Regions from separate parts of the Terrabacter sp. Soil811 genome, predicted to be linked through region 1. Evidence: predicted binding sites of a transcription regulator. Region 1 holds the regulator's gene; each other region holds the start of a gene.
What was found. The regulator LexA, encoded in region 1, represses DNA repair genes until DNA is damaged. The targets are predictions, from matches to a motif close to TCGAACANNTGTTCGA.

Region 1 (10,134 bases):
ATCTCGACGCGATCCTGCAGGCCGCGCTCGCGGATCCGCTCGTCGATGAACGCCTTCTGCTCGCTCGAGATCGTGACGCCGACGACGTGGGCGCCGAACCTCTCGGCCGCGTGCAGCGAGAGGGAGCCCCAGCCGCAGCCGATGTCGAGGTGCCGGCTGCCGGGCTCGATGCCGAGCTTGCGGCACACGAGGTCGAGCTTGTCGCGCTGCGAGTCCTCGACGGTGTAGCCGGGCTCGGTGCTCGTCCAGTAGCCGCAGGAGTAGGCCATGTGCGGGTCGAGGATGAGCGAGTAGAACTCGTTGGAGAGGTTGTAGTGGTGCTCGATGGCGCTGCGGTCGCGGGTCTTGGTGTGCAGGCGCCCGCGGAGCCGGGCCTGCGAGACGGGCGGCTCGGGCGGCAGCCCCACGACGCCGAGGTCGAAGGCCGTCCTGATGCCGTTCTTCGCGACGGAGGCCACGGTGCCGGCCGAGGGACGGCCGCCCGCGAGCGTACGGGCCGTCGACCACACGCGACGGAAGCCGTCGAGCAGGTCACCCTCGACGTCGAGCTCGCCCGTGACGTACGCCTGGGCGAGACCGAGCTCGCCGGGGTGGCGCACGAGGCGGCGCAGCGCCGCGGGGTCGCGCAGGACGACGGTCGGGGCGTCGGCGGGTCCGGCGACGGTGCCGTCCCACGCCTTGAGGCGCACGGGCAGCTGGCCGCCGAAGAGGGGCTCGACGACGGCCGCCAGCCGGGCGGCGATGCCGTTCGGACGGGAGGACGCCGCGGAGGGGGCGGGAGCGTCGGGGCGGTCGTCGGTCATGGTCATCGGGGTGGCCTCTCGTTGGGGGTCGACTCAAGATGATTCGGTGCCGGCCGCGCGTCGGATGGGGCGGCGCGGCGCACCGTCATGGAGATACCCGGATCGCGCCGTGGCGTCCCGCGCCTGCCCCCGGGAGCCGTCGGTCCACGAGCAGGGCAGAACCTGGAGCTCGGGCGGGTCGCTGTCCCGACGACGCGCCACTCGCGGGTCGAGGAGCGGTAGGTCGCCTGCGTGACGACGACATGGTCCACGAGCTGGGTGACGGTCACCTTCGCCGTGCTCGTGCCGCCCAGCACCCCAACCCAGCGGCCTGCGGAGCCAGCTGGTTCGTCGCCGTCGCTGCATGGCCGTGGCACCCTGAGTCTCCGTGGGCCCTCCGACCGTCCGGGTGCGACGAGGATCGCATGACACGCCCACGTCCGCACCGAGTTTGGTGGCGATGGCGCCCGCACCGGTCAGGAGGAGACCCCTACCGACCCGTCCCGTCTCGCGTCCCCGGCGGCCACCAGTCCGTCCGGACCCAGCACCGCTGCGCCCACCCCACCGAAGTACATGTGCGGCCCTGGGAAGCGGTGCGACGGGAGTCCGCTCGCCTCGACGGCGGCCGCGATGTCGTCCGACGGCTCGTGCTCGACGCGTGGGGACCCGTCGTCCATGAACCGCACGTGCAGGCGCGGGGCGTCGATCGAGTGCTGGAGGTCGTCGCCGCGAAGAAGTCCGCGTCCGAGCACCTGCATGAGCGCCGTCGTGATCCGGTCCGCCCCGGGTGAGCCGACGGCGAGCGCGGTGCCCGAGGAGCTGCGGCCGGTGGTCGGGGCCATGTTCGAGGCGAGCCGCGTGCCGGGGGGCACGGCGTGGATCCCGAGCCGGTTGAGCTCCGGCTCGCCGAGGGCGTTGTTGAGCAGGATGCCGGTGCCGGGGATCACCATGCCGGCGCCGTATCCGCACGACATCGTGATGGCACACGCGTTCCCGTGCTCGTCCACGGCGGAGACGTGAGCGGTGGACGCCGAGGTGGGAAGCCCCGCCAGCCCGTGTCGCTCCACTGCCTCGAGGAGGGCGTGGCCGTCGGCGTCGAGGTCGAGGGACCTGTCGTGGACGGAGAGGCGGTAGGCGAGGACCCGGCGCTGGATCTCGATGACCTCGGCCCACGTCCAGTCCTCGTGCCGCGCCAGCTGGCCGAGCATGGCGGCGAGCATCGGGCCGCCCACGGAGGGCGGCGGGTTGAGGGCGATGTGCCAGGAGCCGACGGTCCGCATCGTGGGTGCACGCACCACGGCCTCGTATGCCGTGAGGTCGGCCATCGTGATCAACCCACCGTTCGCGGCCATGTCCTCGACGAGAACGCGCCCGACGGCGCCGGTCGTGAAGAGCGAGGCTCCTTGTGCCGCAAGGAGGTCCAAGATGTCGGCGAGGTCGACGTTGAGGGAGGTCTCGCCCGGCTCGAGCGGTCCGCCGTCGGCTCCTGTCACGAGGGCGTGGGCCTCGGGGTCGTGGCCGAAGAGCGTGTCGCGGACGATGCCGAGGTAGAGGGCGGCGGCTGCGCCGACCAGGTACCCGTCGCGACAGGTGCGGGCCGACGGCTCCACGAGCCGCCGCCACGGCACCTTCCCGAAGCGGTCCCTGGCGGCTGAGAGTGCCTGCACGGCACCGGAGTTCGCGACCGCAGCGTGCCCCGCACCGATCGTCACCCCGCCGCCGTAGTCGGTGGGGACCTGCCGAACGCCGTGGCCGAAGGCCGACCGGTCCAGTCCCCGGCCGGGCATCTCGACGTTGCCGTCGATGACGACGGGGTCGTCGCCGGCGAGCCACACGTTGACGAAGGCGCCACCCATCAGGCTGACGACCCCGGGCTCGGTGCTCATGGCCGCCAGGGACGCGGCGATTGCCGCATCGACGGCGTTTCCGCCCTCGGCTGCCACCTCGAGCCCGGCCTGCAGGGCCGCCGGACCCGGAGCGGCGAGCGCCACCCGGCTCATGAGGTCGCTCTGCCGCTCGAGTGGTACTCCGAGTTCGGCACGAACCCCAGCGCCGTCGACACCCGGTTGGTGAGGTTGAACATCCCGACGACCTGGACGAGCTCGACCACCTGGTGGTCGTCGAGTCCCACGGCTCGCAGTGGGGCGAGGTCGGCCTCGGTGACCTCGGCGGGATGGAGGGTCAGCTTCTCGGCGTAGGAGGCCATCGCGTACTCACGGCGGGCAAGCCCTGCCTGCCGCCAGTTCGAGGCGACGAGGTCGGCGGTCACGGGGTCTCCGGTGTGTTCCCGGAGGGCTGCGCCGTGGCTCACCTCGCAGTACGTGCACCGGTTGACGCTGCTGACGACGACGGCCAGCAGCTCGCGGTCGGCGTTGCTCAGGTGCCCCTCCTTGTTGACGAGGAGGTTGAAGTAGCCCCACCACGCGAGGAACTGTTCGCCGTTGACCGCCTGAGCGCGGAAGACGTTGGGCACGAAGCCGACGGTCTCCTGTGCCTTGTCCCAGAGGCGGCTCACGCCCTCCGGGACGTCGTCGCGCTCGGGCACGGCCAGGTACGAGATGCGCTCGCGGTCACCCATGAGGCCCACCGTATGCCGCGTGGGGGCCGAGCGCCCGTGGCGCGCCCTCACGCGGCGACCCAGCCGTCAGGTCTTGGCGCCGACGAGCTCGGCGGTGGAGGCCTTCGGGTCGGCGCCGGCCGCCTCGCACAGTGCGTCGAGGGCAGCGGCGACGGCAGGCACGCGCTGCAGGTCGGGAGTCGTCACGGCGAGGATCTGGCGGCGCGACGCAGGGGAGAGCGGCAGGGTCGCGACGTCGTCGTGCTTGGCGGCGTTGAGGATGAGGTCCGGCACGAGGGCCACGCCCAGCCCGGCCGTGACGAGCCCGAGCTGGGCGACGTAGTCCTCGGTCTCGAACGCCACGTTGGGCCGGAAGCCGGCGGTGTCGGCGAGCGACAGGAGGTGGCCCCGACAGCGGGGGCAGCCGGCGATCCACTCCTCGCCCGAGAAGTCGGCGAGCGAGGCGGCCGCGTCGCCCGCGTGCGGGTGCGTGCCGGGGACGACAAGACGCACCTCGTCGTCCATGAGCCGGCGGGTCACGAGGAGCGAGAGGTCCTCCTCGAGCTCACCGAGGTCGCCACCCTCGTAGGCGAAGGCGACCGCGACGTCGCAGTCGCCGTTGCGCAGGGCCGCGAGCGACTCGGGCGGCTCGGCCTCGGTGAAGGTGACGGTGATGTCGGGGTGGCGGGCCTTGAGGATGGCGAGCGTCCGGGGCACGAGCGTGGCCGACGAGCTGGGGAAGGCCTGGAGGCGGACCCGTCCGGCGCGCAGGCCGGCGATCGCGGTGATCTCCTCCTCGGCCGCGTCTAGGGCGGCGAGGACACCGACGGCGTGGCGGGCGAGCACCTGACCGGCCTCGGTGAGGCGGACCTGGCGCCCGTAGCGCTCGACGAGAACGGTCCCGGTGCGCTGCTCGAGTCGGCGGACCATCTGCGAGATGGCCGGTTGGGTGAAGCCCAGCGCGTTGGCAGCGCTCGTGAAGCTTCCCTCGTCGGCAATGGCTTTCATGACCCGCAGGCCGGCAGCATCGATCATGTCCTCATCATAACCGATGATTATGGAATCCTGCTGTATCCAGTCGGTCGAGCATGGTCCCGGAGCGGCACGTAGGCTTGCCGGGTGCAGCAGCCGAACGGCATACCACCGCAGTCGACGGCCGCCGCGGTCACCCCGGCGACGACCCGGCTCTCCACCTCGCGCACCCTGCCGCTCCAGACGCACGACCTCGGCACCTTCGACGACCTCGTCGACCTCGTCAGTGGCGGCGGCGTCGTCGTGCTCTCGGGTGCGGGGCTCTCGACCGAGTCGGGCATCCCCGACTACCGCGGGCCCGACGGGACCCGTCGGGTCGAGCCGATGACGTACGGGGAGTTCGCGGGGTCGAGCGAGGCCCGTCGGCGCTACTGGGCTCGCAGCTACATCGGCTGGCAGCGCTTCAACGCCGCCGCGCCCAACGAGGGGCACCGCGTCGTCACCGACCTGCAACGTGCGGGCTACGTCGGGCCGATCATCACCCAGAACGTCGACGGCCTGCACCAGGTCTCGGGCGCGACGGACGTCATCGAGCTGCACGGGTCCCTCGACCGCGCCGTCTGTCTCACGTGCGGCGAGTACACCTCGCGAATCGGCCTGCACGAGAGGATGACCGAGGCCAACCCCGGCTTCATGGACCGCTTCGAGGAGGCGGCGCACGTGGTGGGCTCGCAGTGGGGTGAGCAGGTGCGGCCCGACGGTGACATCGTGCTCGCCGACGCACTCGTCGAGTCCTTCCACGCCCCGCGCTGCCTCGTCTGCGGCCACGACACCGTCAAGCCCGACGTCGTCTTCTTCGGCGAGTCGGTGCCCAAGGCCGTCGTCGAGCAGTGCTTCTCCCTCGTTGAGAGTGCCGGCGCCGTCCTCGTGCTCGGGTCGTCGCTGTCGGTCATGAGTGGCTACCGCTTCGTCCGTCGCGCGCACCAGCGCGACGTGCCCGTCGCGATCGTCACGCGGTCGGCGACGCGCGGCGACGCCGAGGCGACGCTGCGCCTCCACGCACCTCTCGGCCCGACGCTGACGGAGCTGCGCGATGCCCTCGGGCACTGAACTGCCTTGGTATGCCGCCCTCCCGGAGTCCGGTGACGGCCCGTCGGTCCGCTGGACGTCCGGCGCGTTCGAGGCCGAGCTGCGCGAGTGGGTCGGTGGAGTCCTGGGCGGTCTCGGCACCGACCTCGTGTCGCTCGACGCGGTGCACCAACGCCCCTGGTCGACGGTGTGGCGCGGTGTCACATCCGACGGCGCCACCTACTGGGCCAAGCAGAACTGCCCGCACCAGTCGTTCGAAGCGGCCCTGCTCGTCGTGCTCGACCGCCTGTCGCCGCACCGGGTCGTCCCGGTCGCCGCGGCCGACGTCGAGCGTGGCCTGCACCTCGTGCCCGACCAGGGGCCGGTCTTTTCTCTGACGGTCGCGGACGACGACGTCGACGCCTGGTGCCGGGTCGCCGCCGAGGCGATGCACCTCCAGCGCGAGCTCGTCGGCCACGAGGCGGACCTCCTCGGCGCGGGCATCACGGCCCTGCCTCCGGCCGAGTCGGCGGCCTACGTCGAGGCGAGGGTCGCGTCCCTGACGGCCCTGGCCCCGGACGACCCGCGCCGCATGGCCGACGACGTCGCGCACCGGTTGCGTGCGCTGCTGCCGGCGGTCACGGCGTGGGCCGACGACGTGGGGGGTCTCGGCCTGCGGGAGAGCCTCGTGCACAACGACCTCCACGCCAGCAACGTCTTCGCGACGGCGCACGGGATGCGCTTCTTCGACTTCGGTGATGCCGTGCTCGCGCACCCGCTGTCCGCGCTCTTCGTCCCGCTCAACGTGCTGCTCCACCGCTTCGGCGCCACCCCGGACGACCGTCGGCTGAGGCGGGTGGCGGACGCCGCGCTCGAGGTCTGGGGCGACGTCGTCCCGGTCGCTGCACTGCGCTCGGCCCTGCCGTCCGCGCTGCGGCTCGGGCGGCTCGGGCGCGCCGAGTCGTGGCTCCGGGTCACCGCGACCCTGACGCCGGAGGAGGCGGTCGAGCACGGCGACGCCGGCACGTGGTGGCTCGGCGCTCTCGGTGACGAGCCGCCGCTGTCCTGAAGGCTATTCGGCCACCGATCGAGCCGAACGCGCCTCGGCGCCATCGGCCTCGCGCAGGTCCCACAGCTCCTTGGTCTGCACGCCCCAGTAGGCGGCGAAGAGCACGATGATGATGACCTCGGCGATGAGGATCAGGTGGTCGAAGCCGCGCACCGTCAGGGCCGCCAGCACCGTCGCTCCCAGGGCGACGGCCAGGGCGACCGCGATCGCGATGTAGATGCGCTTGTAGACCGTTCCGCTCGCGCCGGTGCCACCGGCGGTGCCCTGGTGGCGCTCCTCGGCGCGCAGCGCGCTGAAGCCCATGACGGCGATCACCCCGGCCACCATGGTGCCCGCGGCTATGCCGTGGCTCAGTGCGATGAACCGGTCGCGCAGCACGAGGAAGAGGGTGAGCTCCGCGAGCAGCACCAGACCGCAGACGGCCGAGACGACCGCCGAGCGCACCGTGGGCCGGTCGGACGGGTCGCGCGTCATCGCGCCGCGCCTGAGCCAGGCGGCCACGAGGGCCGCGAGGACGGCGACGACGACGAGGGACCAGATGTTGTTGCGCACGGCCGCGGCGATCTCGGCCGGGGTCTGGGTGTACGCGTTCGGCCCGCACCGCCCGTCCGGCACCGTCGGGACCATGGCGACGACGAAGGCCATGAAGCCCGAGAAGTTGAGCAGCACGTCCTCCTCGGGCGAGTGCCCCTTGTAGGCGATGAGGCTGGCCCCGAGCGCGCACAGCGAGCCGACGAAGACGGTCCGCGCCGGCGTGTAGTAGTACGCGCTGATCGAGCCGAGCCAGCACGAGTGGTCGGTCTCCCACCACCACTGGTAGCCGACCGAGAGGAGCAGCATGAGGAGCAGGGCGATCATCGCGCCGCGCAGGTAGCGGTAGGTGAAGACGACGTCGCGGGTGCGGCCGGGTGCCGTGGCGGTCTCCTTCGCAGGACTCACGAGTCAGAGTCTCGCGCCGTCGCGTCCGATACGCCTCCCGGACGCGACGATGCCGCCGGCGCGGAGGGCGCCGACGGCATACGTCGTCGGGTGGGGGAGCGGGGCGACGTCAGAGCCGGCGCAGGACCGCCGTGACCTTGCCGAGGATCGTCGCGTGGTCGCCGTCGATGGGCGAGAAGTCGGGGTTGTGCGGCATGAGCCACACGTGCCCGTCGGTGCGCTTGAACGTCTTGACCGTCGCCTCGTTGTCGAGCATCGCGGCCACGACGTCGCCGTTCTCGGCGTGCTGCTGCTGGCGCACGACGACCCAGTCACCGTCGCAGATCGCGGCCTCGACCATCGAGTCGCCGTTGACCTTGAGCAGGAAGAGGTCACCCTCGCCGACGAGCTGCCGCGGCAGCGGGAAGACGTCCTCGACGACCTCCTCGGCCGTGATCGGCACGCCCGCCGCGATCTGGCCGAGCACCGGGACGTAGGACGCCTCGGGGCGGGCGTCGCCCGAGTCGGTCTCGGTGTCGTAGTGGTCGCCCCGCGGACGCGGCGCGGTCGGGTCACCGCCGCGGTAGCCGAGCTCCTCGGCCTTCGCATCGGGCGAGACGACCTCGAGGGCCCGCGGCCGGTTGGGGTCGCGGCGCAGGTAGCCCTTGGCGACCAGGGCATTGAGCTGGTGGGAGACGCTCGACGGGCTGGCGAGGCCGACGGCGTCGCCGATCTCGCGCATGCTCGGCGGGTAGCCGCGCCGGTCGACGGAGTTGCGGATGACCTCGAGCACCCGCCGCTGGCGGACGGTGAGACCGTCGCCGGTCTCGCGATCGGGAAGCTCGGTCACGCCCATGGTGTCCCCTTCGTCGGCTCGTCAGTCCGCGTCGTGACGCTGGGTGTGCGGCCAGTGTCAGTGGTGGCTGGTGAGGTCTGTGGTGTGAGGAAAGACTACGCAGTTCGAACACAGTTGCCAAACACCTGTTCGATGCGTGTCTCGACTTCATCGAACATACGTGCTACAACTCGTACAGACGTTCTATCGAACACGTGTTCGCCAGATCAGGAGCAAGGGGAGGTCACCATGAGCGCCATCGTCCTCGAGGCCGTTCGTCAGCCGCACACCGAGGAGCCCGCGCGGTCGCAGCCGACCGGTCGGCCCCGTCTCGTCCTCGTCCCCACCGGGCCGGAGGCCGCTCGTGCGGTGCGTGCCGCGAGGCCGCCGATGCGCCTGACGCGTTTCGGTCGCCTCGTCGTGACGCTCCTCGTCGCGGGCGTCGTCTCCCTCCTCGGCGTCGGACTCGCCGGTCAGCTCGCGTCGGCCACGGGCGAGCCGCGCACGATCACGGTCCGGTCCGGCCAGACCCTGTCGGGCATCGCCGCCCGCGAGCTGCCTGAGCTGACCGCGGCCGAGGGTGTCGTCGAGCTGCAGATCGCCAACGCGCTCAGCACCACCTCGATCCACGCCGGCCAGCAGCTCGTCGTCCCGGGTCGCTGACCCGGGGCCTCCTGGGCCGGCCGGGGACGTATGCCGTGTGTCCGGCTGCGCCCGTCCCGGCCCTTCCGATCCGCCGCGTTGGCTCCACCTTCAGCGGCTGGCGGTAGCGGCGCTTCGACCCCGCCGTTCCTGCCCCGGACGCCGCACCCCTGACGGGGGTGCGGCGTCCTGCTGTGCCCGCACCTGCCGTTCCCGACCCCTGTGGATGACGGGCTCGAGTCCTCGGACGCCTTGCCTAGCGTGGCTGTCCTCGGAAGGGAGCAGGGGATGCGCTACGACGTGGACACCGACGCGCTGCGCGACGACGCCGCCTCGGTCGGCGAGGTGCTCGCGCGGGTGCAGCGGCTGAGGATCGGCGACGAGCTGCGGCCACTCGGTGGGGCGATCCCCGGTGGTCGTGTCGCCGGCGGGCTCGGCCAGGTCGCTGCGGCGTGGGAGGCGCGGCTGGCCGGGACCCGCTGGGAGCTGCGCGAGCTGGGCCGCTGCCTCGCCACGGCCGCCGACACCTACGACGCCGTCGAGCAGGCGTCCCGGCAGGCCCTGCGGTCGTCGTCGTCCGGCGGCACCCCATGAGACCTGGTGTGGCGGGTGCCGGTGCTCCGCTGACCATGACCGTCGCCGACGTCCGGGCCTGCCGACCGCAGTCCCTGCTCGAGGTGGGCCGGCGCCTCGAGGAGCATCGCCTCCGGGTCCTCGGACTCGCGGAGCTCGTGCTGTGGCGTCGCTCCGCCGCGCCGCGCTGGTCGGGCGCGGCCTCCTCGGCGGCCGCCGACCGCTACGGCCTCGTCGTCGCCGGCCTCGGACGGCTCGCGGGGAGCATCGCGGTGACCGGTCACGCGGTCGGGCACGCCGCGGCACGTCTGCAGTCGGCGCTCGAGCTCGTCGGTCGCGCCGACCGTCGGGCCGCCGACGAGGGCGCCTGGGTCGACGGCGAGGGTCGGCTCTTCCTTCCCGTGCGGGCGTCGCTCGGAGACCTTGCCGGCGAGGCGCACCGGGCACGGCTCGACGAGCTGTTGAGGGTCGAGGTGCACGCCTGTCTGGCGCGGGCCCGACAGGCCGCGAGCCAGACCGACGACGAGCTGTGGCGAGGGCTGCTGACCGCTGCCCGTGGCGCGACGGCGTCTCCGGGGACTGCCGCGCAGCTGGTCCCGCAGCTGCCACCTCCGCCGGCGGGACCTTCGACGAGTGCCGGGGTCGGCCGTCAGGTGTTCGCCTCGGCCGCCTGGTGGCGGTCCCTGACCGACGAGGAGCGACGCCGCGCCATCCGTGA
Region 2 (10,134 bases), on a different contig from region 1:
CGCGGATGGCATACCCCGTCGCGTGTCGCTGCGGTCCATGACGTCGTCGTGGAGCAGGGCGGCGCCCTGGAAGAACTCCATGCTCGCGGCCAGGCGCACGAGCGCGTCGGAGTCGGCGCCACCTGCGGCGCGGTAGCCCCAGTAGAGGAAGCCGGCGCGCAGACCCTTGCCGCCGGTCAGCAGGCCGGACACGGCCGCGACGAGCGGGGCTGTCTCCTCGCCGATCGCGGCCAGCGACTGCGTGGCCCCGGCGATCTGCCCGTCGATCGCCTGCTGCACCCGACGGCGCAGCACGTCGAGGTCGGTGGGGGTCTGCACGGGGTCCTCCATCGAGTCGCGGGAATCGGGGTCAGCCTACGCGGCGCGCGGGTGGGCCCGTGAACAGCCCGGACACCGCGGACGCGCGCGGCTTATGGTGTGCGGCATGGCACACGGCACGGCATCCTCGATGGCGCGGGCGGAGCGGTTCACGCGGTCCATCCCGGCGATGATCGAGGCCGACACCCCGACGTACAGCTTCGAGTTCTTCCCGCCCAAGGACGACGCGTCCGAGGCGCAGCTCTGGGACGCCATCCGACGCCTCGAGAAGGTGTCGCCGAGCTTCGTCTCGATCACCTACGGCGCCGGCGGCGGCACCCGCGACCGCACCGTCCGGCTCACCCAGCGCGTCCTCGAGGCGACCTCGCTGACGCCCATGGCGCACCTGACGTGCGTCGGGCACTCCGTCGCCGAGCTGCGCGGCATCGTCGGGTCGTATGCCGCCGCGGGGGTCCGCAACATCCTGGCCCTGCGCGGTGACCCCCAGGGCGGCCTCGGCCAGCCGTGGGTGGCGCACCCCGAGGGCCTCGACCATGCCGACGAGCTCGTCGCGCTGGTCCGGGGGCTCGGCGACTTCACCGTCGGTGTCGCGGCCTTCCCCGACGGCCACCCCGAGTCGGGCGACATCAGCGAGGACGCAGAGACCCTGATCCGCAAGGAGCGCGCCGGCGCCGAGTTCGCCATCACCCAGATGGTCTTCGACGTCGACCACTACCTCCGGCTGCGCGACGAGCTCGCCCGGCGCGGGTCGCGTCTGCCCGTCGTCCCGGCGATCATGCCGATCACCAACGCCCGTCAGGTGGTGCGCATGGCGCAGCTCGCGGGGCAGCCGATGCCGACGGCGGTCACCGACCGTCTCGAGCGGCACGGCGACGACGCCGCCGGGGTCCGGGCCGAGGGCATGGCGATCGCCACGGAGTCGTCGCGCCGCCTGCTCGACGAGGGTGCTCCCGGGATCCACTTCATCACGATGAACCGGTCGTCGGCGACGCTCGAGGTCTTCGGCAACCTCTGACCGGCGCGGAGACTCGGAGGACGAGGGGCCCACCGGCGGCAGGTGCGGCCAGCCCGACGACACGAGGACGACCGGCCCCCAGGGAAGGGCCGGCCGTCCGGTGCGTGGACCGGGTCGGTCAGGTGGTGCTCGACGGGGTGGCGGTGCCGTTGGGGGAGGCCGGGGCCTCGCCCTGCTGGCCCGACTGGCCCTGGGGGCCGTCGCCGTCGTGGTCACCGCCACGGCCGCCGGGTCCGCCCGACCCGCCAGGTCCGCCCTCCTGGACGGCCGTCACGGCGAAGGACGCGTCGACCTGCACCGTGATGTGGGTGCCGTCGGTGCGCACCATGTGCGCCTCGTAGACGCCGTCCGAGTCGGTCTCGACGCGCTCGATCGTCGCGGTCGGCTCCTTGGCCTTGGCGGCCGCCGTCACCTTGGCGGCGACGTCGCCAGTGAGCAGCGTCTCGTCGGAGCGCATCGGCTTGCTCGGGTCGGTGTTGCCGTTGGTGTTGCCGTTGGCCTGGGGGCCCTCGCCGAGCTGGCCGTAGCTGGTGGCGGTGCCGGTGGCACCCGTCTCGTCCGCGCTCGCGAGGGCGGCCCCGCCGAGCGCGAGCGCCGACGCGGCCACGATGCCGGCGCCTGCCAGCGCGATGGTCTTGTTCTTCATGCGTTCCACTCCTTCGATGGGCTGGCCTCGTGCCAGCTGTGTCCACCGTCGGCAACAGCCCTGTGTCCCCACCCTCGTCAGGGTGGGGAGGTCCTGTGAGAGGTCTGCGGACCTGTGGGGGCCCAGGTCCGGGGGTGGCCGGCGCTCACCGGGCCGGGCGGTCAGGTCTCCTGGTCGAAGGGTCGCTCGAGACGCTCGTCGGCCCGGGCCGACGGCGGCGGTGGCGCAGCGGTCCCGCGGCGCTCCCGGCGCTCCCGGCGCTCCCGGCGCTCCCGGCGCTCCCGGCGCTCGGAGGGCACGGCGATGCCGACGCGTTCGCCCCACGCGTCGTAGCGGCGCTTGTAGCGGCGGATGCGTGCGGCCAGCTTGTAGACGAGGAACGCGCCGAGCACGAGGAAGAGCAGGGCGATGGCCGCGGCCCACCACGGGTGCGCGATGGCGAGGGCGGTGACGCCCGTGACGGTCACGTCCTCGGTGGTGCTGACGAGGACGTTGCTCGCCGGCTCGGGGGAGGTGTTGACGGCAGCGCGCAGCCCGGCCTTGATCCCGTGCGAGATGAGGGCCGTGACACCACCGGTCGCCGCGCCCACGGCGGCGTCGAGGCTCGCCGTGTCGTGGCCGATGAGGTAGCCGATCGTCGCCCCCACGGCCGGTCTGACGACGGTGTGCACGGAGTCCCAGGCGGAGTCGACGTAGGGGATCTTGTCGGCGAGCATCTCGACGACGAAGAGGACGCCCGCCCCGATGAGCACGTCGGTGCGAGCCAGGGCGTTCGGGATCTGGCTCAGGTTGAAGATCTTGTCGGCCAGACCGAGGACGAGCACGACGGCGTACGCGTTGATGCCGCTGCCCCACCCGGTGGTGAAGGCCATGGGGATGAGCTCGGCGCCCACGACACCCCTTCGGTCGTGCGCCGGTCGCGGTGCGCCGGTGCGGCTGTGGCCCGACCGGTCGGCCGAGCCCAGGTCCAACGTCCCTGACGCTCCCGTATTCCCGGGGGTGGCGCAACGGGGCGCGCTGCAGGCGGCGGGAGGGGGCAGCGGAACGGGCCCGATCCGTGAGCGGACAGGACCCCTGCGCCCCTCCGTTCGCGGACCGAACCCGCGCCATCACTCTGTCGCCGGGGACGCCGCACGGACCTGAGCACGGGTACTCAGATCGGTCCGGAGCGGGGCGAAACGGACGCGTGCGGAGAGGTCGGCTGCGGCGGCCCGGGATCGCGTGGACGTGACCCGCGGACCGTCTTGACAGGCTGTCGGCGCCAGGGGTTAGGCTTCGAGTATCGAACAGGTGTTCGAACGTCGTCTCTTCGGGTGAGGTGCCCGGGAGGTGAGGTCCGAGCCGGTGTCCGAGTCAGTCAGTTTCAGTCAGTTTCAGTCAGTTGTCAGTTCAAGTCGTCGGTTGGTGTCGGACCGCTCGTGTGGGGCGCGGGTGGTCTGGGTCGTGATGTCCGGCCTCGACGTGTCCGAGGGAGACGTGTCGTGGTGCGCAGGTTCAGTGATGCCGTGCAGGTGAGAGTGCGCGAGCGGGAGCAGCAGGAGCAGTCCGTCGTGGGCCGCTCCGGTGGTCCGGTCGGAAGGTCGACCCGTCCGCCCGGGTCCTCGAGGTCCTCACGGGACTCCGGGTCGTCGGGACCCTCGGGTTCCGAGGCCGGGTCCCTCGAGGCGCCGCCCGAGGCGTTCATCTGGCGCGGGCGCCTCTACGTCGTCCGTGGCGTCCTCGCCCAGTGGCGCGAGCGGCGGGCCTGGTGGCACGACGCGCTCGAGGCCGACGAGGCGCAGGTCCGTCCCGGCGAGACGCTCGTCGCCGCGGCGAGCGAGCAGCACGTCTGGCGCGTCGAGGCGAGCCCGGGATGGTCGTTCACGCCCGGGGTCTACGACCTCGCCCACGACGAGTCCCCGCGCGGCGACCACTGGTCGCTCGTCCGGGTCGCCGACTGAGCCCATGAGACGAGAGAGGAGAGGAACCACCATGACCACCGCCCACGACCTGCGCCGCCCACCCATCTCGGTCGCCGTGCTCGACCTGCTCGAGCGGGGCCGGACCACCCTCGAGACCGCGTGCCGCACGAGCGACGCGTCCGAGCGCTATCGCGACGCCCACCTCGGAGCCCTGCGCGCCGCCGCGGCCCTCGTCGCCGCCCGCACCGTGCCGTCGCCACGTTCGCGACCGCGCAGCGTGTGGCAGGTGCTGCCCGGGGTGGCCCCGGAGCTGGGGGAGTGGGCCGCCTTCTTCGCCGCCTGCTCGGCGCACCGGTCGGTCATCGACCGCGGCGGTCACATCAGCGCACGCGAGTCCGACGACCTGCTGCGCCAGGCCGAGATGTTCCTCGAGATCGTCCAGGACCTCCTCGGTGTCCCTGCGACGATCCCGCTGCCGCAGTCGATCACCCCGGTCTCGAGGAGCCGGGCGAGCGGGTGACGACCGGCATGACCACCACCATCACCAGCGGCCGCACGAGCAGCGCGGCCGGCAGCACCGAGAGCTTCGTGCACCTGCACGTCGCGTCCGGCTACTCCATGCGCTACGGCACGGCCAAGCCGCACCAGCTCGTCGAGCGTGCCGCGGCGTTCGGGCAGCCGGCGCTCGCCCTGACCGACCGCGACGGGCTCTACGGCGCCGTGAAGTTCGTCCGCTCCTGCATGGAGCACGACGTCGCGCCGGTCCTCGGCGTCGATCTCGCCCTCGGCCCCGAGCGCCCCGAGCGCCAGCGCAGCCGTCCCGTGCGCACCCCGGTCCGTGGCGGCGCCCTCGTCGACCCGCGGCTCCCGCGGGTCACGGTGCTGGCCCGGGGCAGCAGCACCGGCCTCGCCCCGGGTGCCGGGTGGGCGGCGCTCTGTCGCCTCGTCACCGCGACCCACCTGCACGGCGAGCGCGGCAACCCGGTCACGTCCGCGGCCCTCGTCGCCGAGCACGCGCGCCTGCTGCCCGCCCCGCCCGTCCCGTCCGCAGCGGAGGACGACGGGCCCGGCCGGCCCGAGGGCCGGGGTCGACCCGACGGACGAGGCGGACGGCCTACGCCATCGGGGGCGGACGGTGGGCCGTCCCCGCTCGTCGTGCTCCTCGGGCCCGACTCCGACGTCGGTCGTGCGGTGCTCGCCAAGCGACGCGACCACGCCCGGGCGGCGCTCGAGCGCTGGGTCGCGCTGCTGCCGCGGGGCGCCGTCGTCGTCGAGGTCGTGTGCCACGGCGGGCCCGAGCACCAGCCCGGCAGCCTCGGCCAGGCCGGACGCATGCTCGCGCTCGCCCGCGAGGTCGGCGTGCCGAGCATCATCACGGCCGCGGTGCGCCACGCCGACCCGCAGGACGCCGCCATCGTCGACGTCCTCGACGCCGCCCGGCGGCTCGTCGCGCTCGACGCGCGCCACCTCGACCGCGTCACGACGGCCGGGCACCTCTCGCCGACGCCCCTCATGCACGCGCTCGCCCTCGACGTCGTCCAGGTCTCCGGCCCGGGGCTCGTCGGCGGCGGGTCGCTGGCCCGCGAGCAGGCCCGCGAGCTGCTCGCCCGCACGACGGCGCTCGCCGCCGAGTGCGTCCAGGACCCACGGGCCGACCTCGGCATCGGCTCGGTCCACCTGCCCGAGCCGGGTGTCCTCGGCATCCGGCCCGGCACCAACCCGCACCGCGTCCTCGCGCGACGGTGCCGCGAGTCCATCCCGACCCGCTACCCCGGCCGCACCGAGAGCGAGCTCGTCGCCGTCAGCGACCGTCTCGAGGACGAGCTCGGCGTCATCGAGACGCTCGGCTACGCGACGTACTTCCTCACCGTCGCCCAGGTCTGCGACCTCATCCGCGAGATGGGCGTGCGGGTCGCCGCCCGCGGGTCCGGGGCCGGGTCGCTCGTCAACTACCTCCTCGGCATCTCCGGCGTCGACCCGATGCGGCACGGGCTGCTCATGGAGCGCTTCTGCTCGCCGCTGCGGGCCGAGCTGCCCGACATCGACATCGACGTCGAGTCGGCCCGGCGCACCGAGATCTACGAGCGCATCCTCGACCACTTCGGCGGCGACCGGGTCACGTGCGTCTCGATGATGGACACCTACCGGGTGCGCCACGCGATCCGCGACGCCGGGGCCGCGCTCGGGCTCCCGCCGCCCGAGGTCGACGCCATGGCCAAGGCCTTCCCGCACATCGCCGCCCGCAACGTCCGCAACGCCCTGGCCGAGCTGCCCGAGCTCCGGGCGAGCGGCCTCGACGTGCCGCGCCTGCAGCTGATGTTCGACATCGTCGAGCGCCTCGACGGCCTGCCCCGGCACATCGCGCTGCACCCGTGCGGGGTCGTGCTGTCCGACTCCGTCCTGCTCGACCGCACCCCCGTCGAGGCGAGCTGGCTCGGCTTCCCGATGAGCCAGTTCGACAAGGACGACGTCGAGGAGATGGGGCTGCTCAAGCTCGACGTCCTCGGCATCCGGATGCAGTCCGCGATGGCGCACGCGATCGAGGAGGTCGAACGCGTCGACGGCGACCACGTCGACCTCGACGACGAGTCGCAGGTGCCCTTCGACGACGAGCCGACCTTCGAGCTCGTCCGCTCGACGAAGACCCTCGGCTGCTTCCAGATCGAGAGCCCCGGACAACGCGAGCTCATCGGCAAGTTCGGGCCGCGCACCTTCGACGACCTCATCATCGACATCTCGCTCTTCCGGCCCGGCCCGGTCAAGAGCGACATGATCATCCCGTTCCTCAACGCGAGGCAGGGGTGGAAGGACCCGTCCTACCTCCACCCGTCGCTCGTCCCCGCGCTCGAGGAGACCGAGGGCGTCGTCGTCTTCCACGAGCAGGTGCTCATGATCGTCGCCGAGACCACCGGGGTGACCCTCGCCCAGGCCGACGAGGTGCGCCGCACGCTCGGCACGCCCGACGGGCAGAAGCGGATCGAGGCGTGGTGGCGACCCGCGGCCCGCGACCGCGGCTACGCGCCCGAGGTCGCCGACAAGATCTGGGAGGTCCTCAAGGCGTTCGCCTCGTTCGGGTTCTGCAAGGCGCACGCCGCGGCCTTCGCGCTGCCCACCTACCAGTCGGCCTGGCTCAAGACGCACCACCCGGCAGCCTTTCTCGCAGGGGTGCTCACCCACGACCCCGGGATGTACCCCAAGCGCCTCATCCTCGACGACGCCCGCACCTTCGGCATCGCGATCCTCGGGCTCGACGTCAACGTCTCGACCGGCGCCTACCGCTTCGAACGCACCGACGACGGCGGCGAAGCCATCCGGCTGTCGCTCGCCGACGTCCACGGCATCAGCGAGGCCGAGGTCGCGCAGATCGTCGCCGGACAGCCCTACTCCAGCCTCTCCGACTTCTGGCAGCGTGCCCACGTGTCGCGGCCCGTCGCCGAGAAGCTCGTGCTCGCAGGGGGATTCGACTCGTTGCACGACATCGACCTCGGTGGTCCGTCCCGTCTCGACGAGAGCGGGTCCGGGGTCGTGGGCCGGGCGCGGGGCGGCCTCGGCCGTCGTGGCCGGGTCACCCGGCGCGACCTGCTGCTCCACGTCGCCGAGCTCGACCGCTGGTCCTCCTCGCAGCGGTCGTCACGCCGCTCCTCCCATCGGGTCTCGGCCGCGAGCCGGTCGTCGGGACCGGGCTCCTCACGGGGTCGCGTCACGTCCGTCTCCGCCACGGGAGACATCCGGGCCCTCGCCGCCGCCCAGTCGCAGGGCTCCGCCAGGGCGCCCGAGCAGATCGCGACCCAGCTGACGCTCGACCTCGGCGACACGCCGCGGCTCTCCGCGACGAGCGGCCTGCCGGAGATGACCGGCCCGGAGCGGGTCCGGGCCGAGCTCGAGGTGCTCGGCCTCGACGCGAGCGGTCACGTCGTCGACTTCTACGGCCCGCTGCTCGACGCGCTCGGCGTGACCCGGGCGCGCGACCTGCTCTCCGGGCGCAGCGGCCGCGAGGTCCTCGTCGCCGGGGTCAAGGTCGCCACCCAGACCCCGCCGATCCGCACCGGGCGCCGCGTCGTCTTCCTCACGCTCGACGACGCCACCGGCCCGGCTGACCTCACCTTCTTCGAGGACGTCCAGGGCCCGTATGCCGCCACCGTCTTCCACTCGTGGCTGCTGCTCTGTCGGGGGGTCGTGCGGCGCACCGGTCCACGCGGCGTCTCGATCCGGGCCACCGGCGCGTGGGAGCTCTCGGGCCTGCAGGACGCGTGGACGTCCGGGGGCATCACCGCCGTCCGCGACGCGCTCGAGGCCGCCGACCGGTCGGCGTGGGAGCGCGCCACCGCGTTCGCCGGACCCGACGGGGCACGGTCCGGCGTCGGCGAGGGGCCGGACGGCCGGCGGGTGCTCGTCCACGCCTCGGGGTTCAAGCAGTCGCCGTACGCCGACATCAGGCCGGCGGGCGACGACGTCCGGGGACCGCGCGGCACGAGCGGGCTCGTGCCCACCGAGACGGTGGGCGGCCCGCCACGCAAGCTGTGGCACGCGAGTCCGGGAAGCTCGGGGCACTAGGGTGATGACGCACACGAACCACACGCGGCACCACGCGTACCACGTTCCCAGACGGAGGATCCCGTGCCCGACGAGCAGCGCCCCCAGCGACGTGGAGGGGTCCGGCCGTCGGCCGTCGTCTCGGCCGTGGGCCACCTCGCCGACGAGTGCTCGCAGCGCCTCGGCCGGCCGCTCGAGGTGCTCGACCTCGGTGGCGGCACCGGTGGCGTCGCCGTCCCGCTCGCCGAGGCCGGTCACCACGTCACCGTCGTCGACCCCAGCCCCGACGCCCTCGCCTCGCTCGGTCGCCGGGCCCGCGAGGCCGGCATCGTCGACCGCATCACGGCGGTCCAGGGCGACGGTGACTCTCTCGGCTCCGTCCTGGCCGGGCGCCACGTCGACCTCGCCTGCTGCCACGGCACGCTCGAGTTCGTCGACGACCCCGCGGCGACGCTCCACGCCATCGCGCAGGCGCTGGGCGACGGCGGCGTCCTGTCCCTGCTCGTCTCCGGCCGACTGTCCGTCGTCTTCGCCAAGGCCATCGCGGGTGAGTTCGGCCAGGCCCGCGCGGCCCTCGTCGACCCCTCCGGTCGCTGGGGGAGCACCGACCCGCTGCCGCGCCGCTTCGACGTCGAGCAGCTCGAGACGCTCCTCGCCGACGCCGGCTTCACCGACGTGCGGGTGCGTGGCACCAACATCCTCGGCCACCTCGTCCCGGCCTCGCTCATCGACTCCGAGGCCGACCGCGTCGCCCTGGCCGAGCTCGACGAGCTGCTCGTCACCGGTCCGGGGCGCGAGTTCCTCCGGACCCTCGGCAATGCCCTCCACGTCGTCGCGCGCCGCGACTGACCGCGCCCTCGTGAGCGCGTCGACCCGTCCGACGGGCCGACGATGAGCCGCCGCCAGTTCACCGCGCCGACCCGGGCCGGCTCCGAGCCACCCGACGACACCGGCTGCACCGTCCTGCACGTCGACATGGACGCCTTCTACGCGTCCGCCTCGCTCATCTCGCGGCCCGAGCTGCGGGGCAGACCCGTCATCATCGGCGGCGCGAGCGGGCGGTCCGTGGTGCTCTCGGCCACCTACGAGGCGCGGGCCTTCGGGGTCACCTCGGCGATGCCGATGGCCAGGGCCCAGCGGCTGTGCCCGCAGGCAGTCATCATCGAGCCCGACCACCGCCGCTACGCCGCCATCTCCGAGGCCGTCATGGCGACCTTCGCGACGATCACCGACAGCGTCGAGCCGCTCTCGCTCGACGAGGCCTTCCTCGACGTCTCCGGGGCCGTGCGCCGCCTGGGCCGTCCGACCCAGATCGCCGAGCAGCTGCGCGACACGATCGCCGACGAGCAGGGCATCACGTGCTCCGTGGGGGTGGCCTCGACGAAGTTCGTCGCCAAGCTCGCCTCCAACCTCGCCAAGCCCGACGGGCTCATCGTCGTGCCGCGCGAGGAGGTCGTCTCGTTCCTGCACCAGCTGCCCGTCGGCGCGATCTGGGGCGTCGGCGACAAGACCGAGGAGCACCTGCACCGCCTCGGCCTGCGCACCGTCGCCGACCTCGCGCACACGCCCGTCGAGACCCTCCAGCGTGCCCTCGGCGACGTCTCCGGCCGGAGCCTGCACGACCTCGCGTGGGGTCGTGACCCCCGGTCCGTCGTGCCGGAGCGACGCGAGAAGTCGATCGGCGCCGACGAGACCTTCGCGCACGACATCGACGACCCCGT
Region 3 (10,134 bases), on a different contig from region 1:
CGCTGGAGAAGCGTGACTCGCGGACGACGTCGAGCGTGCCCTGGAAGTCCTCCTCGGTCTCGCCGGGGAAGCCGACGATGATGTCGGTCGTGATCGCCGCGTCCGGGATGTGCTGGCGGACGGTCTCGATGATCCCGAGGAACTTCGTGCTCCGGTAGGAACGGCGCATGTCCTTGAGCACCTTGTCCGAGCCGGACTGGAGCGGCATGTGCAGGCTGGGCATCACGTTGGGCGTCTCGGCCATCGCGAGGATGACGTCCTCGGTGAAAGCAGCCGGGTGCGGGCTCGTGAAGCGGACGCGCTCGAGGCCCTCGATCTCGCCGCAGGCACGCAGCAGCTTGCCGAAGGCGAGGCGGTCGCCGAACTCCACGCCGTAGGTGTTGACGTTCTGGCCGAGCAGGGTCACCTCGACGACGCCCTGGGCCACGAGCGCCTCGATCTCGGCGAGGATCTCGCCGGGGCGACGGTCCTGCTCCTTGCCGCGCAGGCTCGGCACGATGCAGAAGGTGCACGTGTTGTTGCAGCCGACCGAGATGGAGACCCAGGCGCTGTAGGCCGAGTCCCGACGGGTCGGCAGGGTCGAGGGGAAGACCTCGAGGCTCTCGAGGATCTCGACCTCGGCGCGCTTGTTGTGGGCCGCCCGGTCGAGCAGGGCGGGCAACGACCCGATGTTGTGGGTGCCGAAGACGACGTCGACCCACGGCGCGCGCTGGACGATGGTGCCACGGTCCTTCTGGGCCATGCAGCCGCCGACCGCGATCTGCATGTCGGGGTTCTTCTGCTTCGCCGGGCGCAGCTGACCGAGGTTGCCGTACAGCTTGTTGTCGGCGTTCTCGCGCACGGCGCACGTGTTGAAGACGACGACGTCGGCGACCTCCGGCCGCTCCCCGGTCGGCAGGCTCGCGAGGTCGACGTAGCCCGCCGTCTCGAGCAGCCCGGCGAGTCGCTCGCTGTCGTGGACGTTCATCTGGCACCCGTGGGTGCGGACGTCGTAGGTGCGGGGCGAGCCGGCGGGCGCGGTCGTGGCGGCCTCGGGCGTGGGCGCGAAGTTCTGCATTGTCATGGCACCGACAAGGGTACGTCGTGCAGCGCGCTCCCACGGCCGGGCGCCGTCGACGCTCTGGTCCGGCCTCGATCCCAGCGCGCGAGACGAAGGAATAGGGGCGACGGTGGACCTGTTGACCCCATTGCTTGACAGTTCAACAACTTGGGTGAATCATAGTTGTTGAAGATTCAATAACCTACTCCGAAGGACACATCATGGGCCTGTTCAACCGCACCAAGGACGAGACCGTCTCCGAGACCCCCTCGGTCGCTGTCGAGAACATCTCCGGCGACTACACCATCGACCCGAGCCACACGCGCATCGGCTTCTCCGCCCGCCACGCGATGGTCACGAAGGTCCGCGGCCACTTCGACGAGTTCGAGGGCTCGGCCCACGTCGACACCGTGACGCCGGCGAACTCCTCGGTCACCGTGACGATCCAGGCCGCCAGCGTCACCACGGGCAACGAGCAGCGCGACGGTCACCTCAAGACCCCTGACTTCTTCGACATCGCCACCTACCCGCAGATCACGTTCGTCTCGACGAACGTCGAGCGCGACGGCGCCGAGTGGGACATCACCGGCGACCTGACCATCAACGGTGTCACCAAGTCCGTGACGATCCCCTTCGAGGAGACCGGCTCGGCCAAGGACCCGTTCGGCAACACGCGCGTCGGCTTCGAGGGTGACGTCACCATCGACCGCACCGAGTGGAACCTCTCCTTCAACGCGGCCCTCGAGACCGGTGGCGTTCTCGTCAGCGAGAAGGTCAAGCTCGAGTTCGACGTCTCCGCGATCGCCAACGTGCCCGCCGAGGTCTGAGCAGCACCGCACCACAGCACACCCAAGGGGGTGAGGACCACACGGTCCTCACCCCCTCGTGGTGTCCGGAGGGCATGCCGTGAGCACCGCGACGCTCCTCAGTCACGACGGTGCTCGGGCAGCCCGTCGACCGCGTCGCGGATGATCGGCCACGCGACCTCCCCCGAGTAGCCCTTGCGAGCGAGCAGCCCGGCCAGACGTCGGGTCTGGACCTCGGGAGCCAACCCGCGCATCGAGCGCAGCTTCTTGGCCACGAGCTGCTCGGCCCGAAGCCTCTCGTCCCCGGCACCCACCTGACCGAGCGCCTCGTCGGCGATCTCCTGGTCGATGCCCTGCTTGCGCAGCTCGTGCGCGAGCGCGCGCCGGGCCAGGCCCTTGTCCGACTGCTTCGAGCGGACGAGCATCTGGGCGTACGCCTCGTCGTCGATGAGACCGACCTCGGCCATCCGGTCGAGGACCTTTGCCGCCACGTCGTCCTCGCAGCCGCGCTGGCGCAGCTTCTTCTCGAGCTGGGCACGGCTGCGCGGCGCCATGCTCAGCTGTCGCAGGACGATCGCGCGTGCCACCGACTCGGCATCGGCCTCGGGCACGGCCGTCTCGACGTCCTCCGGCGGGGGCGCCCAGTCGGGTCGCTCCCCCACGTCAGCGGAACCCCAGCCGGAGCGCGGTTTGGCAGACCGGCGCCCCTGACGGCCGGAGCCGCTGGCACCGCCCGACCGGCCCGAACGCCCGCCGCCGCGGGACCCTCCCGACGGGCTCGACCCGTCGGATCGGGTCATGCGTGTGCTCGCGGGCCGCGCGCTCTCATGCCCGGTCGGCTCGGCGCGGACGGGCACGGACCACGGCAGTACGGACCGGCTCGCACCGGCCTCGGCCGCCGACTCCCCCGAACCTGCATCCGAGCCTTCCGCCGACGCACCGCCGGCTCGCACCCCGGCCACCCCCTCGGCCTCAGCCAGGGCGGCCGCGGCGCGAGCCAGACGGTCCCGTGCGGTCTCCTGTTCGGAGAGACCCATGATCAGAAGTCGACAGGCACGTCCGAGACCTCGGCGGGCTGGTCGACGCGCGGCCCGACGCCGAGCTTCTCCTTGACCTTCTTCTCGATCTCGTCGGCGAGGTCGGGGTTGTCCTTGAGGAAGTTGCGGGCGTTCTCCTTGCCCTGGCCGAGCTGGTCGCCGTCATAGGTGTACCAGGCACCGGCCTTGCGGACGAAGCCGTGCTCGACGCCCATGTCGATGAGGCCGCCCTCACGCGAGATGCCGTGGCCGTAGAGGATGTCGAACTCGGCCTGCTTGAACGGCGGGGAGACCTTGTTCTTGACGACCTTGACGCGGGTGCGGTTGCCGACCGGCTCGGTGCCGTCCTTGAGGGTCTCGATGCGACGCACGTCGAGGCGGACCGAGGCGTAGAACTTCAGCGCCTTGCCACCGGTCGTCGTCTCGGGCGAGCCGAACATGACGCCGATCTTCTCGCGGAGCTGGTTGATGAAGATCGCCGTGGTGCCGGTGTTGTTGAGGGCGCCGGTGAGCTTGCGCAGCGCCTGGCTCATGAGTCGCGCCTGCAGGCCCACGTGGCTGTCGCCCATCTCACCCTCGATCTCGGCGCGCGGCACGAGGGCCGCCACGGAGTCGATGACGATGATGTCGATGGCACCCGAGCGGATCAGCATGTCGGCGATCTCGAGCGCCTGCTCGCCCGTGTCGGGCTGCGACACGAGCAGGGCGTCGGTGTCGACACCGAGCTTCTTCGCGTAGTCCGGGTCGAGCGCGTGCTCGGCGTCGATGAACGCCGCGATGCCACCGGCCTTCTGCGCGTTGGCGACCGCGTGGAGCGCGACGGTCGTCTTGCCCGAGGACTCCGGGCCGTAGATCTCGACGACGCGTCCGCGCGGCAGACCGCCGATGCCGAGAGCGACGTCGAGGGCGATCGATCCGGTGGGGATCACCTCGATGGGCGGACGGATGTCGTCGCCGAGGCGCATCACCGCACCCTTGCCGTAGCTCTTCTCGATCTGGCCCATCACCGAGGAGAGGGCCTTGTCCTTGTCCTTTTCCTGCACCGAAGCCATGTCGGTCACCTATCTGCCGTCTGCGTTGCGGTCGTCTACCTTCGACCCGGGCCACGGCCTCGTGCTGCGAGGTCCGCTGTCGGGTCAGACGCTAGGTGCCGGCGCCGACATCGGGAGGATCCACGAGACGGCCTGTGGACGATGCGGGTGGTGGCGCAGGACCTGTGGAGAACACTACCGAACAGGTGTTCGAAGTCCGTACGACACGCCGATCCCGGGTCAGCGTGTCGCTCTCAGCCGCGTCAGCGCCCGGTCGAACGCGGCGTAGGCCGTGTCGGAGAAGAGCCAGAACCGCGCCTCGCGCACCCCGCCGTGCACCGTGAGCGCTCCCGCCAGCGCCTCGAGCGACACCACCGCCGCCGCGTCGAGCGGGTAGCCGTAGACCCCGCACGACACGGCGGGGAAGGCGAGCACCGCGCAGTCGGCGGCGTCGGCGACCTCGACCGACCGCACGTAGCAGCTCGCCAGGAGCTCCGGCTCACCGTCACCTCCCCCGCGCCAGACCGGGCCGACCGTGTGGATGACGTGCCGCACGGGCAGCCGACCGGCGCCGGTGATCTTCGCGTCGCCGGTGTCGCACCCGCCGAGCAGCCGGCACTCGGCGAGCAGAGCCGGCCCCGCTGCCCGGTGGATCGCCCCGTCGACACCGCCGCCGCCCAGCAGGGACCGGTTCGCGGCATTGACGATGGCGTCGGCCGAGGCGTCGCTCGTGATGTCGCCGTGCCGCAGCGTGATCCGCGACAGACCGGGGTCGAGCGACGCCGGCATCAGCGACCGGCCTGACCGCCCTGGGCTCCCCGGGCGACACGGGTGTCACGTCCGAGACGTCGCTCCGGTGGCACGTCCATGTCGACGCACAGCGCTTCCCACACCGCACGCGGCGCCTCGCCATCGGCGAGGGCCTGCACGACGGTGCGGTTGCCGAGCGCACCCAGCACGTGGTCACGGGCGAGCGACCCGGCATACGCCGCGCCGAACTCGTCGTCCATCAAGGTCCAGAAGTGGCTGATCCGCACCACTGCAGTGTGCCACCCGGAGCACCGGAACCGTTCCGCGCGAATCCGTCGTCGGAGCGTTATCGCAACCGGCCGCGGACGTCCGGCGCTGCCGGTATCGTCCTCTCGTCCCGCGCGCAACCGCAGGACGCACCGAACTCTTCAGGGGAGCACACCATGACCGAGCCCACCGAGCCCACCGAGCCCACCGAGCCCACCGAGCCCACCGAGCCCACCGAGCCCACGCACGGGGCGAGCCAGCCCTACACCTACCCGACGCCCGCCGGAGCGGCCGAGACCGTTCCCGGCGAGGTCACCCTCTCCGACGACCCGCAGCCGCCGACGTCCGGGGGCCGCAAGCGCACGGGTCTGCTCGTCGGTGGCGTCGTCACCGCCCTCGTCCTCGGTGGCGCCGGCGCCTTCGCCTTCCAGACGCTGAGCGGCGGCGGTTCGCAGCCCGCTGACGTGCTGCCCGGCGACGCCTACGCCTACGTCCGTCTCGACATCGACCCGTCCGCCGGCCAGAAGATCGCCGCCGTGCGCTTCTTGGGCAAGCTGCCCCAGGTCAAGGACACGCTCGGTGCCGACGACCCCCGCAAGCAGCTGTGGCAGCTCGCCTCGAAGGACGCGAGCAACGACTGCGTCGCCAGGTTCAGCTACGACACGGACATCGCGCCCTGGCTCGGTGACCGGGTCGGCGCCGCGATCCGTCCCGGTGGCACCGCGGACGCGCCCAACGTCGCCATCGCGATCCAGGTCAAGGACGAGTCCGCGGCCAAGGACACCCTGACCAAGCTGTTCGCCTGCGACAAGGGCGGGTCCGACACCGAGCTGCGGATGAAGGACGGCTACGCCATCGTCACGCCGCCCGGCGTGGGCGACGCCACCCTCGCGGCTGCCGCCAAGGGCACGCTCGCGCAGAACGCCGACTTCACCGCCGACATGGCGGCCCTCGGCGAGCAGGGCATCCTGTCGGCCTGGTTCGACATGGGCACGGGACTGAAGGAGATCCAGAAGTTCAGCGGCACGACCGGCATGGACGCGACGGCCCTGGCCTCGGCCAAGGGACGCTTCGCGACGGCGGTGCGCTTCGACGCCGACTACGTCGAGATGGCCGGCGTCGTGCGCGGCGCCGACGCGACGAAGTCCGTCAAGGGCGACGGCAGCGAGGTGGCCTCGCTGCCGGCCAACACGATGGCTGCCTTCAACGTCTCCGGCGCCGACCAGATGCTCGACTCGGCGTGGCCCCAGCTGAAGAAGCAGATCGAGAGCCTCGCCGCCGCCGACGGTGAGTCCGACCCGATCGGCATGGTCGAGCAGCAGCTCGGCATCAAGCTGCCCGACGACCTCAAGGTGCTGCTCGGCCGCTCCTTCACCCTGGCCATGCCCGAGCAGGACCTCAAGAGCGACGTTCCGGTCCTCGGGGCCAAGGTCGTCTCGAGCGACGCCAAGCGCGCCGACGAGCTCGTCGGCCGACTCATGGAGTCGGTCGGCGTCGGCGGCGACGTGCTGACCCACAAGGTCGAGGGCGACAAGGTCTTCGTGGCGACGACGCCCGACTACGCCGACGACCTCAAGTCGGGCGGCAAGCTCGGCGACAGCGACACCTTCAAGGTCGCGGTCGGTGACGTCAGCAACGCGACGGCGACGCTCTTCGTCGACCTCGACAAGGTCGACGCCATCGTCAAGGGCGACGTCCACGGCGAGGCCAAGTCCTTCCTCGAGTCGCTGCGTGCCGTGGGCTTCACCGCCACCAACACCGGCAACGGTGAAGGCTCGTTCACGTTGCGCGTCCTGGGCGACTGACACCACCTCGCACGCACGAAGGGCCCCGCTCCGGCGGGGCCCTTCGTGCGTGCGGTGTGCGGTGGGTCAGTCGTGGTGGACGAACCCGCTGATCCCGAGACCGCCGGTCATCGGCACACGGATCTGGTTGCCCGAGTAGGCGATTCCACCCACGACGGGTGACGTGACCGACCACCATGCGGCGTCGAGGTCACTCACCTCGGTCGTCGGTTCGGCAGCCACGAGCGCTGCCGCGGCCCCGACCCCGACGTGGCTCTCCATCATCGAGCCCACGATGGTGCGCAGGCCGACGTCGTGGGCGCGGCGCAGCATGTCGCGGCCCACGGTGAGCGATCCGCACTTGGCGAGCTTGACGTTGACGAGGTCCGCCGCGCCGAGCCGGATGATCCGTTCGAGGTCGTAGGGCCCGTAGCACGACTCGTCGGCCATGACCGGCAGCCCGACCCGCTCCCGCACCCAGGCCAGGCCCTCGACGTCGTCGGCCACGACCGGCTGCTCGACGAACTCGACCCCGAGGTCGGCGACCTCGAGTGCGCGGATGACCTGGACGGCCTCCTCGCGCGTCCACCCCTGGTTGGCGTCGAGCCGGATGCCGACGTCGGGTCCGACGGCGTCGCGCACCGCCGCGACGCGCTGCACATCGGTGCTCGCGTCGGTGCCCACCTTCATCTTCAGGGTGCGGAAGCCGTCGGAGACGCGCGCGCGCGCCGTGGCGGCGAGGGCGTCAGCCGCACCTGCCGACAGGGTGACGTCGGTCGTCAGCACCTCGCGTATGCCGTCGGGCCGGGTCGCGAGCAGCGCCGCCACCGACGTGCCCTCCGCCTGGGCGACGAGGTCGTGCAGGGCCGCGTCGACCGCGGCCTTGGCACCGAAGTTGCGGGCGACGGACCTCTGGACGACGGCAGCGGCAGCGGCGAGGTCGCTGCGGTCGTCGAGCCGGTGGCCCGTGACGGCAGGCGCGAGCATCTGCTCGATGCACGCCGTGGCGCTCGCGAGCGACTCCCCCGTCACCTGCCACACCTGGGGCGCCTCGCCCCAACCCGTGCGGCCGTCGCTGTCGGTGATCGTCGCGACGACGGTGTCGGTGGTCTCGGTGCGGCGCAGGGCCGTGACGAACGGGGTGTGGAGCCGCACGGACGAGGTCGTCGTCGTGACCCGCGCGACGGTCGTCATGCCTGCTCCCCCTCGGACCCCGGCTGCGCCGCGAGGTCGGTCACGGACTCGGTCACGGACTCGGTCACGGGCTCGGTCGGGTCGTCGGTCGGGTCGTCGGTCGGGTCGTCGGTCGGGTGCTCGGCACGCCAGACGTCCCGGGCGATGCCGGCAACGAAGACGGCGGCCTCCGTCTCGTCGAGGTCGATCGTCGTGCAGACGGCGATGACGAACGGCTCCTCGCCCACCGGCCGCACGAGCGCGACGTCGTGGGAGACGCCCGGGATCCAGCCTGACTTGCTCGCAGTCGGGGTGCCCGGGGGCAGGCCCGCCGGCGCCTGGTCGACGTGCTCCTGCCGGGCCAGCATCGCCTCGACGGGCGCCAGCACCTCGTCGCCACCGAGCGCGGGCTCGCGGCGCCCGACCGCGGCCATGACGAGCCCGAGGTCGGCGGCGGTCACGGTGTTGGTGATGCCGGCTCGACGGGCCACGGCGTCCTCGATGCCGCGCCCGACCACGGTGGCCGGCGAGCAGCCGACGATGCGCAGCACCTCGGCGACCTCGTCGAGACCGACGACGTCGACGAGCAGGTTGGTCGCGATGTTGCTCGAGTGGGTGATGGCCTGCTCCGCCAGCTCTCCCAGCGTGCGGGTGCCGCCGAGCGCCGCCCAGGTCTGCGGGTCCTGGTCCTCGGCCTCGTCGAGGTCGAACGGGGAGCCGTCGAGCACCGAGGCGAAGGTGCCGGTCACCGCGACCGGCGCGTCGAGGTCGAGCTCGCCGCGCACGACGCGGCGGAAGGCCGCGATGACGAGCGGGAGCTTCATCGTGGACGCGGCGTAGTGCGGCGCGAACGCGTCGTGCTCGTAGCGGGGCCGTCCGTCGAGGTCTCCCAGCCACACCGACACCGTCGCGTCAGGGTCCGAGGGGTTCGTGGGGTTCGTGGCTTCCGAGGGGTCCGAGGCCGAGACGGCCCGGTCCAGTCGTGAGTCGAGGTCCGAGAAGGGGCTGGGCACCCCAGCACGGTAGACGATCAGGCAGCGGAGGCGGACACCACGTCGCCCGACGGGACGGGCAGCGAGACGGTCGGGGCGAGGCCCTCGCTCTCGGCCATCCGGTTGGACACGTCGATGAGGACCTGCGACAACGGCAGGGCCAGCGCCCCGCAGATCGAGGCGAGCAGCTCGGACGAGGCTTCCTTCTCGCCGCGCTCGACCTCGCTGAGGTAGCCGAGGGAGACGGAGGCCGTCGCGGAGACCTCACGGAGGGTGCGGCCCTGGGCGCGTCGGCGCTCACGGAGGACGTCGCCGAGCTCGCGCCGCAGCAGTGTCGTCATGTCGTCCTCCTTCAGGTCGCTGGTGTCGTGCGTTCGGGTGCCGTGCCGTCGTCGGGGTGACCCGACAGCCCTACCGTACCCCGAGGGCCCTACGGCGGCGCAGGTGTTTGGCGCGTGGCGCCCGTCTCCTCCACCGCGAGCCGGAGCACCGCGTCGACGGTGGCCGACCGGATCTGGGCCCTGGTCCCGTTCAACTCCAGGGCACGCGTCACTGTTCCCGACGGGCCGGAGACTGCCACGTGGACGGTGCCCGCGGGCTTGCCCTCCGACGGTCCCGGGCCGGCCACACCGGTCGTCGCGAGGCCCCACGTGGAGCCGAGCCGACGGCGTACGCCCTCGGCCATGAGGGCGGCCACCTCGGGGTCGACGGTGCCCACCCGTGCGACGAGCTCGGCAGGCACGTCGAGCAGCGCCGTCTTCACCGCGGCGGCATACGCGACGACCCCACCGAGCAGCACCACGGACGCGCCGGGGGTGTCGGCCACGGTGGCGGCGACGAGCCCCGCGGTCAGCGACTCGGCACAGGCCACGGTCTCGCGTGCCTCGGTCAGCCGGGCCACGAGACGTGCCCCCGGCGCCTCGGACACGTCGTCCACGTCAGTCCCGCTTCGCCGTCCGGGGTGGCGCCGGGTCGCCGGTGGACCCGTCCGGCGTCTCGGACCTCGCCTCCCGGGCGGCGGCGCGGGCGGCCCGCCGGGCCAGCGTGCGCTCACTCGTCTCGCGCAGCCGTGCCGCCTTGAAGACGTAGTCGATGCCGCTGACCACGGTCATGACGAGCGCCGCCCCGAGCACGACGTAGGCCACGAGCAACCACGCGCTGCCGAACGGGAGCACCCAGAGCGGGAAGGTCAGGGCCCCGAGCGACAGCGTCTGGAGCATCGTCTTGAGCTTGCCGCCACGGCCGGCCGGCATGA

Region 2: ASH01_RS21405 (DUF6504 family protein) is a predicted target of LexA. The motif match lies at 3,262-3,277, and genes of this name have one in related genera.
Region 3: recA (recombinase RecA) is a predicted target of LexA. The motif match lies at 4,112-4,127, and genes of this name have one in related genera.

What each region holds. Positions count from the first base shown of each region.
Region 1 covers NZ_LMSX01000008.1:354,182-364,315, forward strand. The annotation lists gene ASH01_RS12165 (class I SAM-dependent methyltransferase) at 1-809, opposite strand, end outside; gene ASH01_RS12170 (gamma-glutamyltransferase) at 1,259-2,782, opposite strand; gene ASH01_RS12175 (peroxidase-related enzyme) at 2,779-3,360, opposite strand; gene ASH01_RS12180 (LysR family transcriptional regulator) at 3,427-4,374, opposite strand; gene ASH01_RS12185 (Sir2 family NAD-dependent protein deacetylase) at 4,459-5,421, shown strand; gene ASH01_RS12190 (phosphotransferase) at 5,405-6,448, shown strand; gene ASH01_RS12195 (hypothetical protein) at 6,452-7,387, opposite strand; gene lexA (transcriptional repressor LexA) at 7,497-8,222, opposite strand; gene ASH01_RS12205 (LysM peptidoglycan-binding domain-containing protein) at 8,451-8,864, shown strand; gene ASH01_RS12210 (hypothetical protein) at 9,132-9,437, shown strand; gene ASH01_RS12215 (alpha/beta hydrolase) at 9,473-10,134, shown strand, end outside.
Region 2 covers NZ_LMSX01000013.1:72,932-83,065, reverse strand. The annotation lists gene ASH01_RS21425 (polyprenyl synthetase family protein) at 1-330, opposite strand, end outside; gene ASH01_RS21420 (methylenetetrahydrofolate reductase) at 425-1,333, shown strand; gene ASH01_RS21415 (hypothetical protein) at 1,452-1,979, opposite strand; gene ASH01_RS21410 (DUF4126 domain-containing protein) at 2,141-2,872, opposite strand; gene ASH01_RS21405 (DUF6504 family protein) at 3,485-3,919, shown strand; gene ASH01_RS21400 (SAV_6107 family HEPN domain-containing protein) at 3,951-4,400, shown strand; gene ASH01_RS21395 (DNA polymerase III subunit alpha) at 4,409-8,434, shown strand; gene ASH01_RS21390 (class I SAM-dependent methyltransferase) at 8,498-9,262, shown strand; gene dinB (DNA polymerase IV) at 9,305-10,134, shown strand, end outside.
Region 3 covers NZ_LMSX01000011.1:181,333-191,466, forward strand. The annotation lists gene miaB (tRNA (N6-isopentenyl adenosine(37)-C2)-methylthiotransferase MiaB) at 1-1,057, opposite strand, end outside; gene ASH01_RS19895 (YceI family protein) at 1,261-1,866, shown strand; gene ASH01_RS19900 (regulatory protein RecX) at 1,965-2,507, opposite strand; gene recA (recombinase RecA) at 2,885-3,934, opposite strand; gene ASH01_RS19910 (O-acetyl-ADP-ribose deacetylase) at 4,154-4,702, opposite strand; gene ASH01_RS19915 (DUF3046 domain-containing protein) at 4,702-4,950, opposite strand; gene ASH01_RS19920 (DUF3352 domain-containing protein) at 5,107-6,735, shown strand; gene ASH01_RS19925 (dipeptide epimerase) at 6,802-7,908, opposite strand; gene ASH01_RS19930 (serine hydrolase) at 7,905-8,900, opposite strand; gene ASH01_RS19935 (helix-turn-helix domain-containing protein) at 8,918-9,220, opposite strand; gene ASH01_RS19940 (CinA family protein) at 9,310-9,816, opposite strand; gene pgsA (CDP-diacylglycerol--glycerol-3-phosphate 3-phosphatidyltransferase) at 9,818-10,134, opposite strand, start outside.